Regions from separate parts of the Pseudocitrobacter faecalis genome, predicted to be linked through region 1. Evidence: riboswitches for the same ligand, from Rfam matches in the RefSeq annotation. Region 1 holds a riboswitch; the other holds the start of a gene.
What was found. A riboswitch is a leader RNA that binds a small molecule or an ion and turns the genes downstream of it on or off. The one in region 1 is predicted to bind fluoride.

Region 1 (7,256 bases):
ACCACCGTCGATGAAGCGAAAATACTGTTCGCGCTGGCACGTGAAAAAGGGCTGCGGGTAACACCTTTCCAGAATCGTCGTTTTGATAGCTGTTTCCTGACCATGAAACAGGCTATTGAAAGTGGCAAGCTTGGCAAAATTGTGGAGGTAGAGAGCCACTTCGACTATTTCCGCCCAGAGGCAGAACGTCAGCCGGGAGGTCATTTTGATGGCGCATTTTATGGCCTTGGCGTACACACGCTCGACCAGATGCTGGCATTATTTGGACGCCCCCAGCAGGTTTACTACCATCTGCGTCATTTGCGCCAGCCGGATAACCCTGACGACACGTTCGAAGCACAGCTTATTTATGGCGACATGAAAGCCATTATTAAAACCAGTCATCTGGTGAAAAAACCGTATCCTAAATTCCTGGTTCACGGAACGCGGGGCACCTTTATTCGCGATGAAATCGATCAGCAGGAAACCAGCCTGAAAGCCAACATTATGCCGGATAATCCGTTATTCGCCGCGGAAGAACATCCGGGCGTGCTGGACTACATCGATGGGCAGGGCAACAACCAGCAGGTGTATATTCCCGCGGTTAAAGGTGACTATGGTCGCGTGTATGACGCGTTGTATGAAACATTAACGACCGGATGTGCGAACTATGTTAGCGAGCTGGAGGCGTTGACCAATCTGGAGATTCTGGAGCGCGCGTTCCATCAGCCATCGCCTTCTCTGATAACTTTGTCGTAAGGAGTTTTTATGCAACGGATTCTGAATTGCCGCACGCATGATTTTGCTAAATGTGTTAGCGCCGGTGAGTTAAAACAAGCGATTATTGCTTCGGAAGGACGGGTGCTTATGGCTGAAGTCGCGGCGAGCGCCAGTCCGCTTTATGGTGAAGTGACGAATGGCGAGCTGCTTTGTGCGTTTGGGTGCGACCTGTTATTAGTCAAAGGAATGAATTGCCGCACTCAGGCGATTCAGGGATGCGAGAACCTTGCCCATTTCAAAACGCTGACGGGGCGACTGGTTGGTGTCAGTATGGAAGTGCTCGCCGATCCCTCGCTGGACGATCCTCGCGCCTGTAATCTGAGCAACCTCGCGCTGCTACAGGAGGCGGATTTTTACTGCCTGACGGCGTATGACAAACCGGGCGTCACCGCTTCGCGCGTCATTGACGCGCTACGCCAGATTCGCGGTATGACCGATAAGCTGATTCTGGTGGCGAAGTTCTATGCGTCCGGCGTTGCCGAACCACTGGAATACGCCAGTTACGTCGCGGCGGGTGCAGATGGCGTCATTGTTCCTGCGCCTGCCGGATGTCGTGGCGCGTCAGAGGAAAAAGTCACGCGCGCGCTGGAGGCTATCCAGGCCGCCGGTGGCGTGGGCATCACCACGCTCAGCAGCAGCCAGGAAGGCGCAGACGAAGAGACTGTGCGTCAGATTGCGCTCGCCAGTAAACGCTGCGGTGCCGATATGTATAACTTCGGCGATGCTGGCGTCGCAGGCATGGCGGATCCGCAAGCATTATATGCGTTTTCAATGGCCGTTCGCGGTCGCCGCCATACCTGGGTGAGAATGGCGGCGTCGCTGGCGCGCTAAACCAGCGTCATCAAAAAGAACCCGGCAGCCGTCATCAGGAGCGATCCCACCACGTGAGTTATCACGGAAATCATCGCCCACAGATAGTTGCCGTTTTGCAAAAGGGTGACGATCTCCGCCGAAAAAGTGGAAAAGGTCGTCATCCCGCCGCAAAGACCGGTGGTAATCAGTAACTTCCACGCCGGATCTAACTGCGGCTGGCGCAAAAAGAACGCCAGCGCCGCGCCAATAATAAAACCACCCACCAGATTAACCACCAGCGTGCCAGGTGGTAGGCTCGGGAAAAGGCTGTTCAGTTTCATCGACAACCACCAACGAATCACACACCCGGTTGAGCCGCCCACTATAACGGCCAGTAATGAACGATACATCACGCGCGTAAATCCTTATGCTAAATGTTTGATCAGCACATCCACCGTCAAGTGGTTGATGTACTCAAGGGAGTGGGAGGCGAGCACGCCCAGCAAGCGATTGTGATGCCCGGCGATGACCAGATCGATACGGCGATCGCGGATACAGGATTCGACATCTTCAAAGCGACGGGTCGTGACTAACTCCAGCGTTTGTACCGGTAGGTAAACGGATTCCGCCAGCTCGCTCAACAGGGCTTTGGCCTGAATGACTTCCTGCGAAACCACGTCATCCATCAGGCTGTCAGAGACATAATTGAGGGCGCGATAATCGGTGCTGATATGCGCGATGGTTATCGTCATCGCGTTCTCCTGCGCCATTTTTGCGGCGTGATCAAGCAGGGGAATGCCATCAAGGCTGCTATTAATCAGCACCAGCGCATGGTGATAAACAGGCATAAAAAAACCTCGTCAGGTTGCGAGGTATGCGCGGGTCTTCAAACGACAGACAGCCTGACATACCTCCATGTTAAGAGGGTATACCAGGCGTCATCAGCCCCAGCAGGGCGGTTGGGAAAGGTGGAACGCCATCACCTTTGTGAATAATTGTGGGCCGATGATGGGGGGATTGCAAATGGTTTGTGCGGCTTGCTTCCGCCCGGCACTTGCCGTAACCTGTCGCGATAAACCAATTTGTTGTATTGATGATTCAGGGGCCCTTCCTTCGTGAAGGCTGAGAAAAACCCGTACATTACTCATTCATCACGACATACAGCAACGTAAGAATGAACTTTCTTAAGGGCTCCACTGTTGCCAGATTAATTCTCTAATGCTTCATCTTGATCAGAAGAACATTATCACGACAGCAAACATTGGAAAGAGTGTTATTTGAATGAATTAAAAATCGTTTGCAACCCTTATTTGTTTTGTTGAATGGTATGAGTTCTTATTTCATCCATCTTAAACTTTAGATGGTTGTCTACTAACAGTAGCAATCTTTTTTTCAAAGGATAGTTCTTTACCTTGCTTAGGCGATAGAGGGTTATATACATTATTATAACAATGAGCGGTTAAGTCTGAAATGAAAAGACCTGAGTCCGGTTGATACCGAATCCAGGCCTTGAAAGCCGCTTAACATTAACTGTCCAATTTATGGGCGCAGTCCGCCGTAAGAGGCTTGTTCATATGGCTTAGCTATCAACTGCTTCAACGTTATAATAGTAAGCTAGCGTAGCCAGGAAAGAGCAATCATCAAGATTCAATTGTCGCTTGTCGATCTCATTCCAATAGCTGTTTAAAGCGGCCTCATCACCTTGTGAGAGGTTTTTACCGTACTGACTACACAACGCCTCATTAGAGAGGGTAGTGGGGCGTGTAGAGCATCCAGAGAGCCCAAGCGCCACCACTACTACAGCAAAAAGAGATTTCATTAACTTACCTTACTGTAATTGATATTTTTTATTACCTTGCTCTACCTCTTGCCACCTCCTTTTGTATTATTTCCTTTAACTCAGTAACGTTATTAGTAAGAAGCTGAAAGCGATTTCCATAATCAGCTTTGATGAATCTTCTAAATAAGAGGCTCTAAAAGAATTCTTCGTTAGAATCCGAAGCCAACACCCGCTCCCATAGCGAAATCGTTATTTGTCGTGGTACTTAAACCAGCCTTAATAACTGTGTTGCTACCTGCATGGAGAGAAGCACCAACACTTAACGCTGATTCGCTTTTAAAAGTGCCCACGCCAGCAGAGAACATCATTGTTTGGCCTGCTTCAACTTGAGGCATAGAAGCGATAGCAACCGCTGCGGCGCTACCTGAACGAGCTTCTTTTTTATTGCTATCAACTTCATCTTTCAAAGAGGAGAAATTATTATTAGCAGCAGAAAGTTTATTAAGCGCCTGGTGAACAGCTTTCAAATCAGCAGCGTTACTGGCGGTAGAAGTGCTGTTACGTTTAACAGTACTTTGAGTAGCTGTATCGACTTGCACTTTCGTAACGGTGGATGTTACGCCGTTAACTCCGTTCTTTCCATCACGCCCGTTAATTCCGGCTTTTCCATCTTTTCCGTTTAATCCAGTAGCGCCCGTTAAACCTTGCTTTCCTTGTGCGCCAGTATCGCCTTTATCACCTTTCGCACCATCTTTACCATTCATAGGTTTAGGGGCATTCTCAAGTGCCGTAAGACGCGAGTTATGTTGAGCGTCAACTTTATCAACGTTGGCTTTGACCTGCCCCCACGATTAGATACAACACTCAGTTAGTAACGTCGGAATCTTCATTCTCAGAATGACCCTTTCTCCAGCCCGCTGCAAATTCAGACGGTGTCTGATAATTCAGCGTGGAGTGCGGGCGGCATTCGTTATAATCCTGCCGCCAGTCATTAATAATTTTCCTGGCATGAACGATATCGCTGAACCAGTGCTCATTCAAACATTCATCGCGAAATCGTCCGTTAAAGCTCTCAATAAATCCGTTCTGCGTTGGCTTGCCCGGCTGGATTAAGCGCAACTCAACACCATGCTCAAAGGCCCATTGATCCAGTGCACGGCAAGTGAACTCCGGCCCCTGGTCAGTTCTTATCGTCGCCGGATAGCCTCGAAACAGTGCAATGCTGTCCAGAATACGCGTGACCTGAACGCCTGAAATCCCAAAGGCAACAGTGACCGTCAGGCATTCCTTTGTGAAATCATCGACGCAGGTAAGACACTTGATCCTGCGACCGGTGGAAAGTGCGTCCATGACGAAATCCATCGACCAGGTCAGATTGGGCGCCGCCGGACGGAGCAGCGGCAGACGTTCTGTTGCCAGCCCTTTACGACGTCTTCTGCGTTTTACGCCCAGGCCACTGAGGTGATAAAGCCGGTACACGCGCTTATGATTAACATGAAGCCCTTCACGGCGCAGCAACTGCCAAATACGACGGTAGCCAAAACGCCTGCGCTCCAGTGCCAGCTCAGTGATGCGCCCTGATAAATGCGCATCAGCAGCCGGACGGTGAGCCTCATAGCGGCAGGTCGACAGGGATAAACCTGTAAGCCTGCAGGCACGACGTTGCGACAGACCGGTCGCATCACACATCAACATCACGGCTTCCCGCTTCTGGTCTGTCGTCAGTACTTTCGCCCAAGAGCCACCTGAAGCGCCTCTTTATCCAGCATGGCTTCGGCAAGCAGCTTCTTGAGTCTGGCGTTCTCTTCCTCAAGCGACTTCAGGCGCTTAACTTCAGGCACCTCCATACCGCCATACTTCTTACGCCAGATGTAAAACGTGGCATCGGAAATGGCATGCTTGCGGCAGAGTTCACGGGCGGGTACCCCAGCTTCGGCTTCGCGGAGAATACTGATGATCTGTTCATCGGAAAAACGCTTCTTCATGGGGATGTCCTCATGTGGCTTATGAAGACATTACTAACATCGGGGTGTACTAATCAACGGGGAGCAGGTCAGCTTGTGTGGCGTAATTTTGTTGGCTTGCCGACACCTGTTGAACCTGGTTTTGTAAGTCATGCTCTACACGTTGACGCTGTGCAATTTCATCACTGATAGCAACGTAGTTAGAAATAGATTGTTGATCAGCGCGATCAGCAACAACTTGTGCAGCATCAGCAGTATCTTTAGCTTGTGAAGCTTTGCTATCCACTGTATGGAGTGAGGTCGCTATTTGATTGTTATAAGCGTCCTGGTCTACTTTGTTGTCGTTAATCTGTTGAAAGGCAGCATTAGAGTTAGTATTTAAAGAGCTAATACGTGCATCTTGAATAGAGTCATAAGTTGTACCAGTAGCAGCGTTAACAGAAAAAGAAAAAGCAGCAGTGATAACCACAGCGATAATAGAAATTTTCATTGAATGAATCTCTTAAGTGAACTTTAAAACGTAATGGGTTTTATTCCCATTGAATACGATATATAGAGACCTGCTACAAATGTGGCAAGGTATTGTTTTATATTAAATTAGTTAAGGTAGTTAAAAACCACCTTAACTACTTGATAACGATCGGATTTATTTTTTAATTATTTTATGATGTTTAAGCCACCATGAGCGCGGCCTTTGGTATGATTCCAGGAAGCGCTAACTACCCCCGTATCATCAAGGGCGATAGAAATAATATAACCACTACCTTTGACTTCATAAAAGTTAGGATTCTTACGGGTAATCTTTGCTGGTTCGTCCTGGATCATAGCCTTAGTGAAGCCATTACCCACACTAACGGCAATAGGAACATCCTTACCATCAATGTAATCATTTCCTGTGAACTTGATAGCGTGTAGACGATCTACGACACCAGGTGCGGCTACTTGCTCAGTAGTGTAACTTTCTTCTACTTGTGCAGTATGAGTAGCCTTAATATCATTTTCATGATGCGACTTAGCGACAACGCAACCACTAAGCACAACAGTAGAAACCAGAACAGCAGCAAAAACATATTTCATATTACCTAGCCTTTGTTTAAAGAGGCTTCATGAGCCTTGTTTATTTTGTAAACCTTATAAGTAGCGCCACCTACGAAATAAGCGATAATCAGTAACACAATAAGAACAACACATAAAATAATACGTTTCATAACAACCCCGATACATTCTTAAAAGTACCCTCACACGGAACAGGTTAAGAGGGTATTTGAACAATCCACAAGGGCGCTCAATAAGGGTTTGCATCATCACGGCATTGATGATTAATTAACAAATTTATAACTTATTTCGATTCGTAAAATAAGTTCTGGATGCGCATAATTGCTTACCGAGAGTAACTAGTCAACACAATTAATCATGAATATTTTTCAATTGGCGGGTATGCGATTTTTCTAATAAACATAATAATTCAAGTTGTTAAGTAGTTAATGAGAATAACAATCAAATAGGCTGAAGTGACCCGGATTTAGACGTGCTCTTGCTGATGGCTTGCTTTTCTTACAGTGCCTAACAGTACATTCAGATATTAAATCTAACTTTCTATCGTTCTGAATGGATCAGTGTCTTTAAAAACATGTTGTTATAAGTTCTGCCGTGGGAGTTAAGTGATTATTTAATGTTAGCAGTATTAAGATATTTCACCGGGCTGTGAAAAATAATATCAATTTTAAGAAGGGCGAGAAGCTCTGGCCCCCATGGCTACCAATATTTACATCATGAGTTTCTGTGATACCTTTTTAGAAGGACTCACTAACCTTTATGGGATTAGCCAAAATATTTGCCTGCTTTAACGGGGCTCTTTGTATCGAAAATTCCGTGGACAATCCTGCATGATTAAGGGTTTTCTCTTTCCCCACCTTTACCTTTGGCCTTTCTCACGTCACCACGCTTCACGAACACCGTCA
Region 2 (7,256 bases), 1.9 Mb from region 1:
TGGCACAAGCCAGGCCAGTCGCGTTGCGGTGGAGATCCTTGATGAGGATAAATCTCGCCTTCCGTTACAACAGGAGAGTAAAGCGGTAGCCATTGACGCACAAGGGGATGCCACTCTGTCGTTTTACGCCAATTACATTTCCACGGCAGATAATCCACAACCGGGGAGTGCCGATGCGGATGCAACCTTTACGCTAAACTATAACTGACTTCCCGGGCCCGTTTCAGGGCCGGGATTCATGAAGGGCTAGAGTAATTCGTGAGCTTTCGCATAATCTATCAGTTCAACGATAGTATGCACGCCAAGTTTGGTGAAAATATTTGATTTATGCGCGCTAATGGTTTTATTACTCAACAATAGTTGGGCTGCTATCTCTTTATTAGACAAACCATTAGCAAGATAACGTAGTACGGTAATTTCTCGATTGGATAACGGCATGTCGTTAAACTTATTACTGCGCGTGTTACCGCCACCGAAGATATTCATGGAGTCGGCCGGGAAAAAAGAATATCCGGCCAGGAGCATCTCCACCGCTTTATAGATATCACACAGATCCTTCCGTTTACTGACAAAACCATTTGCGCCAGCCCTGATCGCCCGACAGGCATAGAACGACTCAGATTTGGATGATAAGAAAAGAACCTTGGTGCTTTCACTGATGTTCTTTATCCGTTTGAGTAATGAAAACCCGTCTGAACCAGAAAGCTCAATATCAAGTATAACCATATCAACATTGTTATTCCTAATGTATTCAATGACTTCATGGCTATTATCTGATTTCAGAACAACCTGAACCTGTGGGTTTTTTTGGAGCAGGACCTCGATCGACATTCTGACTATAGGGTGTTCGTCCATAATGATAACGGATGCCGGTTTCATCTTTATATGCCTCAGACTGGTGGAATAGTTACGTGGGATTCCTTTACGGAAACTATTACAAGTCGAATGGATAAATAAAAAATTTTAATTTTTAGCTTACTTCCAGAGGAGTTATCTATCCCTACTTGTACCATTATAAAGTGACAATTCTGTCCGGTACTTAAACAATGCCTAAACCCTTGAAAAAGGCTTTTCTTATAACACGATAAGTACATGGCTATTATACTTGCTATGAATTGTCCGAAAAGCATTATTAAAGTCGCATCAATCCGTAATTAATATGATGTTCTAGTCAGAAAGTTTATTCAAATTATTTTTGGTATTTACCACCAGGTGTTTAAAATCCTGTAGAGGACTTAACTTTTTTTCCAGGCATAAATATTAATAGATGCTAAATGTTGAAAACGTGTTAATTGATGTGGCGCAATTATTGGGGAATAATCGATCGGTAAACATATCCGGAATGGCGCAATTCAACGATTATTCCACAAAAAATTCCTTTTGATCTCGATGCGAGCTATGGGAATGGCAAAAGAAAGAAATTTTATCTCTGTAATCTAAAACCCTACGATATCTGGCCGTTAACGCCGGTCAGCTCTGCAAATAGCGCTATTTGCAAGGTTCCTTTATGAATACACAACAGAGGAATGCACTTTTACGAACTGGTTTAAGAGTGACTTTCGCTATCTAAAATCGGGTCTTAGGAATAGTTATAAAGTTTGCGATATTGTTTAAATTTAACAAAAAAAGATCAATTCGATTAAGTAATTTCTTAAAACAATCTAAGATTTAAGAGGTTAACGAAATTGTCAGTTTGAACTAGCAGAAAGATTTTTCAGCAAGTGAATAAGTTCTGAGCGATGCTGTAGCTTGAGCCGTTCAACAATGCGCCCCAGGCGATAGATAATCCTGTGATAATCTTTGTCGTGATCGCTGGCGATGGATTTCAACGAACGCCCCTGGGTCAGCGCCATCAGAATGAGCCACTCATCACGTGAGAAATGACTTTTCCGGTTGAACTGCATTGGCTGCGGCATAAGCAATTTTTTGCGCAGCGTACGAAAGGGTGAGTGCCGACTGATTATCCGCAGCGTTGTCACCGCCTTCATAAAATGCAGGGCTTTTTTGTCCTGTGTCGGGGTTATCAGATGAATATAATTTTGCGGAAACGCAAAGCTAATGCGCCGCAAGCGATCCAGCGTTTCGATGGCTGGCGCATCGGTGTAGTAAATATCGACCAGCAGTTGCACGCCGGGGGCTTTGGGAAGCAAGTCCAGCGCATTATCCAGCGTTGAGGTTACCCAACCGTTACTCAGTGGATAGGGGGCGAAACGAAACCCCTGCCGTAAGAATTGATCGCTGCTGACCAGAATAAAATGAGGGGAGTCGGTTTTGTGCGTGAGGGCAAGTGAGTGAGTCAGGCGTTCAAGTCGATCAAAAAACGGGGGCCAGGCGTGTGGATTCTTAAATCCAGGGTGATCGGTGCCTGAACGACGCCTCCTTTCTCTGCGAATTGCGATGCGCATGCTTCTCTTCCTGGCGCCGTCACGCGCGTCTTCACTTATAGCTTATCTAACGATGCGGTCAAACAGCCAGTAGCAGACATTGTGACACCAGAGTCAGGTTCTTCTCTAAGGCAATACTTAAAGTTAGGTAAGGGTTTTCGCAGCACTTAGGCTACCGTAAGAAGAGTGGTTAAAAAAAACGCAAGGGCTGTTCGCGTAATGTCCATCTTCGCGAACAACCCTGATTTCACATTGAAATGGATTGACTCACCGCCCGGTGACCGTATAATTCCTCGCGTTTCACCCCCGCGAAGTTCTGGCTTCACAATGCGCCCTTAGCTCAGTTGGATAGAGCAACGACCTTCTAAGTCGTGGGTCACAGGTTCGAATCCTGTAGGGCGTACCATTTTACCGTCTAGCGTTATTTCCCCTTTGCAAGAGAGTTTTCAAGCCACGGCAATAGCTGTTTTTTACGGCTCAGCATGCCTTCTACTTTGCAGGGCGCGTCTGCTTGCTGGCCTTCCGGCACGGCAAAATAGAGCGTCGAATACCCGGCATTGATATCCGTCAGCATGAGCACCACCCGTTGCGCGCCGGTCTCACGGATATTCTGCGCCATCGCCTGTTGTAACTCATCCAGTACCGCATCCACCTGATTTAATGAAAACAGTTCGATCTGTGCGGCGTTGATCTTCAGGCCCTGGATCTGGAACGTTTTGATATCTTTATTAAGCAGTGCTTTTCCGCTCAGCCCTTCAATGCTGGTTTTTGCGGTCAGTAGCCCGGCAATAAAGGCATCTTTCTCGATGCCCGCGAGAGCTGAGAGTTCCTCAACCGCAAGCGTGTCATCGGGCGTTGTGGTGGGTGAACGCAGCGCGACGGTGTCGCTTATCACAGCACCCAGCATTAAAAGTGCTTCCGCAGGCGTTATCATCTGGCGGATCGCTGGGGTCATCAGTTGCCACAGCAGCGTACTGCTGCTGCCCACCGGTTTTACCCATACTTCCGGAGGCAGACGCGTGACCAGGCCACCAAGGCGATGATGGTCTATGATCCCGACAACGTTACTTTCCGCTAAAGAAGCGGGGCCCTGGGTGGGCTCGGTGAAGTCGACCAGCCAGACATCGCGATCGGCGAGTGAATCGGTGAGTAAGGCGGGAACAGACAGTTGTGCCTGTTCAAAAATAAAGCGCGTTTCGCGATTAATTTCCCCACAACGCCAGGCCTGTGCCTGACAGCCCCTCAGCGTAAGCCAGCGGCTTGCCATATAAGCGGTGCAAACAGCGTCGCTATCAGGATGAAGGTGACCGAGTACATTTATCATTGCTTAAACCTTTTCAGGGAAGCATGTTGAGCTGGAGAAGAAAGGCCAGCCTGACACGCCCCATCGTGAATGAGAGTCATATCAGGCGTCATTAGCCTCCAAACGAGGCGGTTGGGGAAGGTGGAACGCCATCACCTTGCAACCAGTGTGAACCACGGCGCGCTGGCTTTCAAGCGCTTGCGCGGCAGTAAAAAGACTTTGCGCAACAATGCAAAAAAAACGCAAAGTGCTTTAAGAGCAGAAAATTATTTTGAGTTTAAGATTTTAACCAGATGAAAATCTCAGTTCGGTGTAATAACAACAAATGATAATCAATCTCCACTTACATGTAGAAACAATATTTCATTTTAATTTTGTGGTCATTTCACTCCTTTGCAAATAACCTTTATATTAAAATGGTTATCATTAGGTATTACCTCTGATATAAGAGGTGGTATCACAAATTTGATACTTTTTTTTCGTGGTAAAATTCTTACAGATAGCCGCAATTGTCCTGGATGATGTTTGTGTTAGAAGAATGTTTATTATTTAAGTGTTGATTTTTAAAACGTGTTTTTTTTGCGTTTATTTATTAAACCAGGAATATTATCGTATATGTTGGTTTTATCGGTATTGGTATGCTTCAGGCCGGGCAGGGAAGCCATTGACAAGGATTTATGTCAATGGAACTATATATTTACAAAAGGGAGGAGGGTGGCAGTATGTTGTCTGAAGTTAATTTAAAAAAATTAAGCTGTATTACATGCCCTTTAAATTGTGAGATAAAACCTACAACATCAGTGCGTATTGCTTTTTGCCAGAGTTTTTGTTTTAGCACCTGGCCAGAAGGCAGTCGTTATTTTGCTCTGGGTATCACGGAAGGTGTGTTGAAAAAAAGCCATGCGTGGATTTATTCTGGTTGTGTTTTTGTTGATTTTTCAATAAGTTATTTTAGAAGCTATTTAAGCAGACTCTGGCTGGATACGTTGATAGAAACCAAACTTAAAATCATCCTTGTCTGTGACAGGCATCTGCAGGCATTGGCTAACTATTGGTTCAAAAATGACGATAATATTTTTTTGATTTTGTATCCTGGAGAGAAAATCGACGCGGTTGCTGAAAAAATCAAAAGGAAATTTCTCGGGCATCACGCAATGTCCATACGTGGTGAAGTTTTATCCAGGCTAGAATTTAACATCCTGCATGATTTAAGCGCGGGGCAGGATTGTGTCGTAGTAGCTGAGACATTTAATCTGGGGATACGTAGCGTTTATGCCGCAAAGCAACGCGTAGAGAAAAAAATGGGGGCGGATATTAATGATCTTTTCCGTTATTCCTATGCTATGTAAAAGTCTACTGTTCTATTTTGCTATGTTTTAACGATAGTCGTTATAACATTTAACGTTAAGGTCGTAATCTTAAAGCTTTTCTAAAAAGTATTACTTATCATATGCATGACGAATTTACTTTATACGCTTTATTATCGATTGTCGCGGTGATGAATATTTTTATTTTGCTGTTTGTTTTCTAAACTCTATTTTTTCGTTCCGATCGCACAGATCGGAACCCGCTCTTGCTCCTGCTCCTTTCCCCCGGACAAAACTTTGATTCACTCCACACTTCTGCGTCATTGTCGAAAAGTGCAGGTTTTACTTACAAAGTGCCCTTCTTTTTCCCTTTCAGCCTGTCAAAAATGCAGATGAAACAAAATTAAAACATAAATTAAACAAATTGGAACATTCATCTGCGAGGTATCCTATGAACAGTCCTGGCAAGTTTCTTCTTCTTAGGGATAAGGGGAGGGGATTATGACGATGAAGCAACCGGCACGCGAGTGCGATGTTCTGGTGGTCGGCAGCGGGGTAGGCGGCCTCTCGGCTGCGGTGACGGCGGGCCTGAAGGGGCTGGATGTACAGATCATTGAGAAAGAGGCCGTTTTCGGCGGTACGACGGCGTTTTCCGGCGGTGTGCTGTGGATCCCCAACAATCATCTGGCGCAGCAACAGGGCATTGAGGACTCTATCGATGCGGCGCGTACCTATTTGCGTAGCGAAGCGGGCGAAAGCTATCGCCCGGAGCTGGTGGAAGCTTTCCTGCAACAGGCCCCGCAGATGCTGCGCGTTTTTGAAGAGAAAACCCGTTTTTGCTGCAACCTCTATCATTATCCCGATTACCACCCGGATGCACCGGGCGGCGTGATGCGCGGGCGCTCGGTGGTACCGGAAGCGTTCGATATTCGCCAGTTGGGCGATGACATGAAACGTCTGCGTAAACCGTTACGCACTATCACGTTTATGGGAATGATGTTTAGCTCGTCGAATAACGATCTCAAACACTTCTTTAATGCTACCCGGTCACTGAAATCTTTCGCCTACGTGGTGAAGCGGCTGAGCCGTCATCTGCTGGAAATTGCCCGCTATGGGCGCGGGATCACCGCTAACGGCGGGAATGCGGTGGTCGCAAGGCTGGCGTGCTCGGCGCGTGATCTTGGCGTGCCGATTCATACCAGGATGGCCGTCAAAGAGCTGATTGTGGAAAACGGCGTGGTACGCGGTGTGGTGGCTGAGCGCGACGGCGAGCGCGTGTCTTTGTATGCGAATCGCGGCGTGGTGCTGGCTTCCGGTGGTTTTGCCCGCGATGATGCGCGGTTGAAGAACTTATATCCGCATGTTAAACGCGGCGGCATTCAGCTTTCACCGACGCCACCGGGCGCGGACACCGGCGACGGTATTGCGATGGCCGAACGCATTGGCGCGCGTTTTGATAACAGTTATCCGAACGGTGCGGCGTGGATCCCGGCATCGAAAGTGCAGATTGGTCGCCAGCAATTTGTCTTCCCGCATCTGGTCGATCGCTATAAGCCAGGTTTTATCATGGTCAATCGCCATGGCGTGCGCTTTTGTAATGAAGCGGACTCCTATCATGACGTCGGTATCGCCATGATTGAAACCTGCCGCGACGATAACGAAACCTTCGCGTGGCAAATCTGTGACCACAAAGCCTTGCGTAAATATGGCATGGGATTCGCCAAGCCTGCGCCATTGCCCGTTTCGCTGTATACCCGCAACGGTTATCTGCTGAAAGGCAAAACGCTGACGGCGCTGGCAGAGAAAATGGGCGTGCCCGTTGCTGCGTTAAATCATACGGTTACGGCTTTTAACGCCGATGCACGGCGTGGGAAAGATACTCAGTTTGGGCGCGGTGAGTCAGCGTATAACCGCTATCTTGGCGATGCCAACCATCAGCCAAATCCTTGTGTCGCGCCCATTGAACAAGGGCCCTTTTACGCCGTGAAGCTGTTTATGGGCGATCTCGGTACTTTCCACGGTTTGAAAACCGATAGTGAAGCGCGCGTGCTCGACTTACAGGGCTTGCCCATTCCCGGCCTGTACGCCGCCGGAAATGAGATGGCAAGCATCATGGGCGGCAGTTATCCGGGCGCGGGGATCACCATCGGCCCTGCCGCGACCTTCGGTTATATCGCCGCCAACTCCCTTGCCGCACGCGGTGAAACCTCTGCGCTGCTTCAGCGTGAAGCATCCTGAATTCGGAGATGATGATGTCTACAC

Region 2: it holds a riboswitch for fluoride, as region 1 does, so the genes downstream of both, ACOXYR_RS15565 (DHHA2 domain-containing protein) here and ACOXYR_RS06310 (universal stress protein) in region 1, are expected to answer to the same signal.

What each region holds. Positions count from the first base shown of each region.
Region 1 is NZ_CBDDNJ010000002.1:1,212,413-1,219,668, forward strand. Features, by position in the region: gene ACOXYR_RS06295 (oxidoreductase) at 1-738, shown strand, start outside; gene ACOXYR_RS06300 (DUF7916 family protein) at 748-1,590, shown strand; gene crcB (fluoride efflux transporter CrcB) at 1,587-1,961, opposite strand; gene ACOXYR_RS06310 (universal stress protein) at 1,977-2,399, opposite strand; fluoride riboswitch at 2,477-2,544, opposite strand; gene ACOXYR_RS06315 (hypothetical protein) at 3,131-3,370, opposite strand; gene ACOXYR_RS06320 (YadA C-terminal domain-containing protein) at 3,541-4,095, opposite strand; one part of gene ACOXYR_RS06325 (IS3-like element ISSen4 family transposase) at 4,196-5,058, opposite strand; one part of gene ACOXYR_RS06325 (IS3-like element ISSen4 family transposase) at 5,058-5,316, opposite strand; gene ACOXYR_RS06330 (hypothetical protein) at 5,366-5,785, opposite strand; gene ACOXYR_RS06335 (hypothetical protein) at 5,953-6,372, opposite strand.
Region 2 is NZ_CBDDNJ010000002.1:3,131,553-3,138,808, reverse strand. Features, by position in the region: gene sfmF (fimbria assembly protein) at 1-208, shown strand, start outside; gene fimZ (fimbria biosynthesis transcriptional regulator FimZ) at 247-879, opposite strand; gene ACOXYR_RS15575 (DNA-binding response regulator) at 1,689-2,405, opposite strand; tRNA gene ACOXYR_RS15570 (tRNA-Arg) at 2,714-2,790, shown strand; gene ACOXYR_RS15565 (DHHA2 domain-containing protein) at 2,806-3,708, opposite strand; fluoride riboswitch at 3,784-3,853, opposite strand; gene ACOXYR_RS15560 (hypothetical protein) at 3,829-3,984, shown strand; gene ACOXYR_RS15555 (helix-turn-helix transcriptional regulator) at 4,410-5,036, shown strand; gene ACOXYR_RS15550 (FAD-dependent oxidoreductase) at 5,496-7,232, shown strand; gene ACOXYR_RS15545 (NADH:flavin oxidoreductase/NADH oxidase) at 7,247-7,256, shown strand, end outside.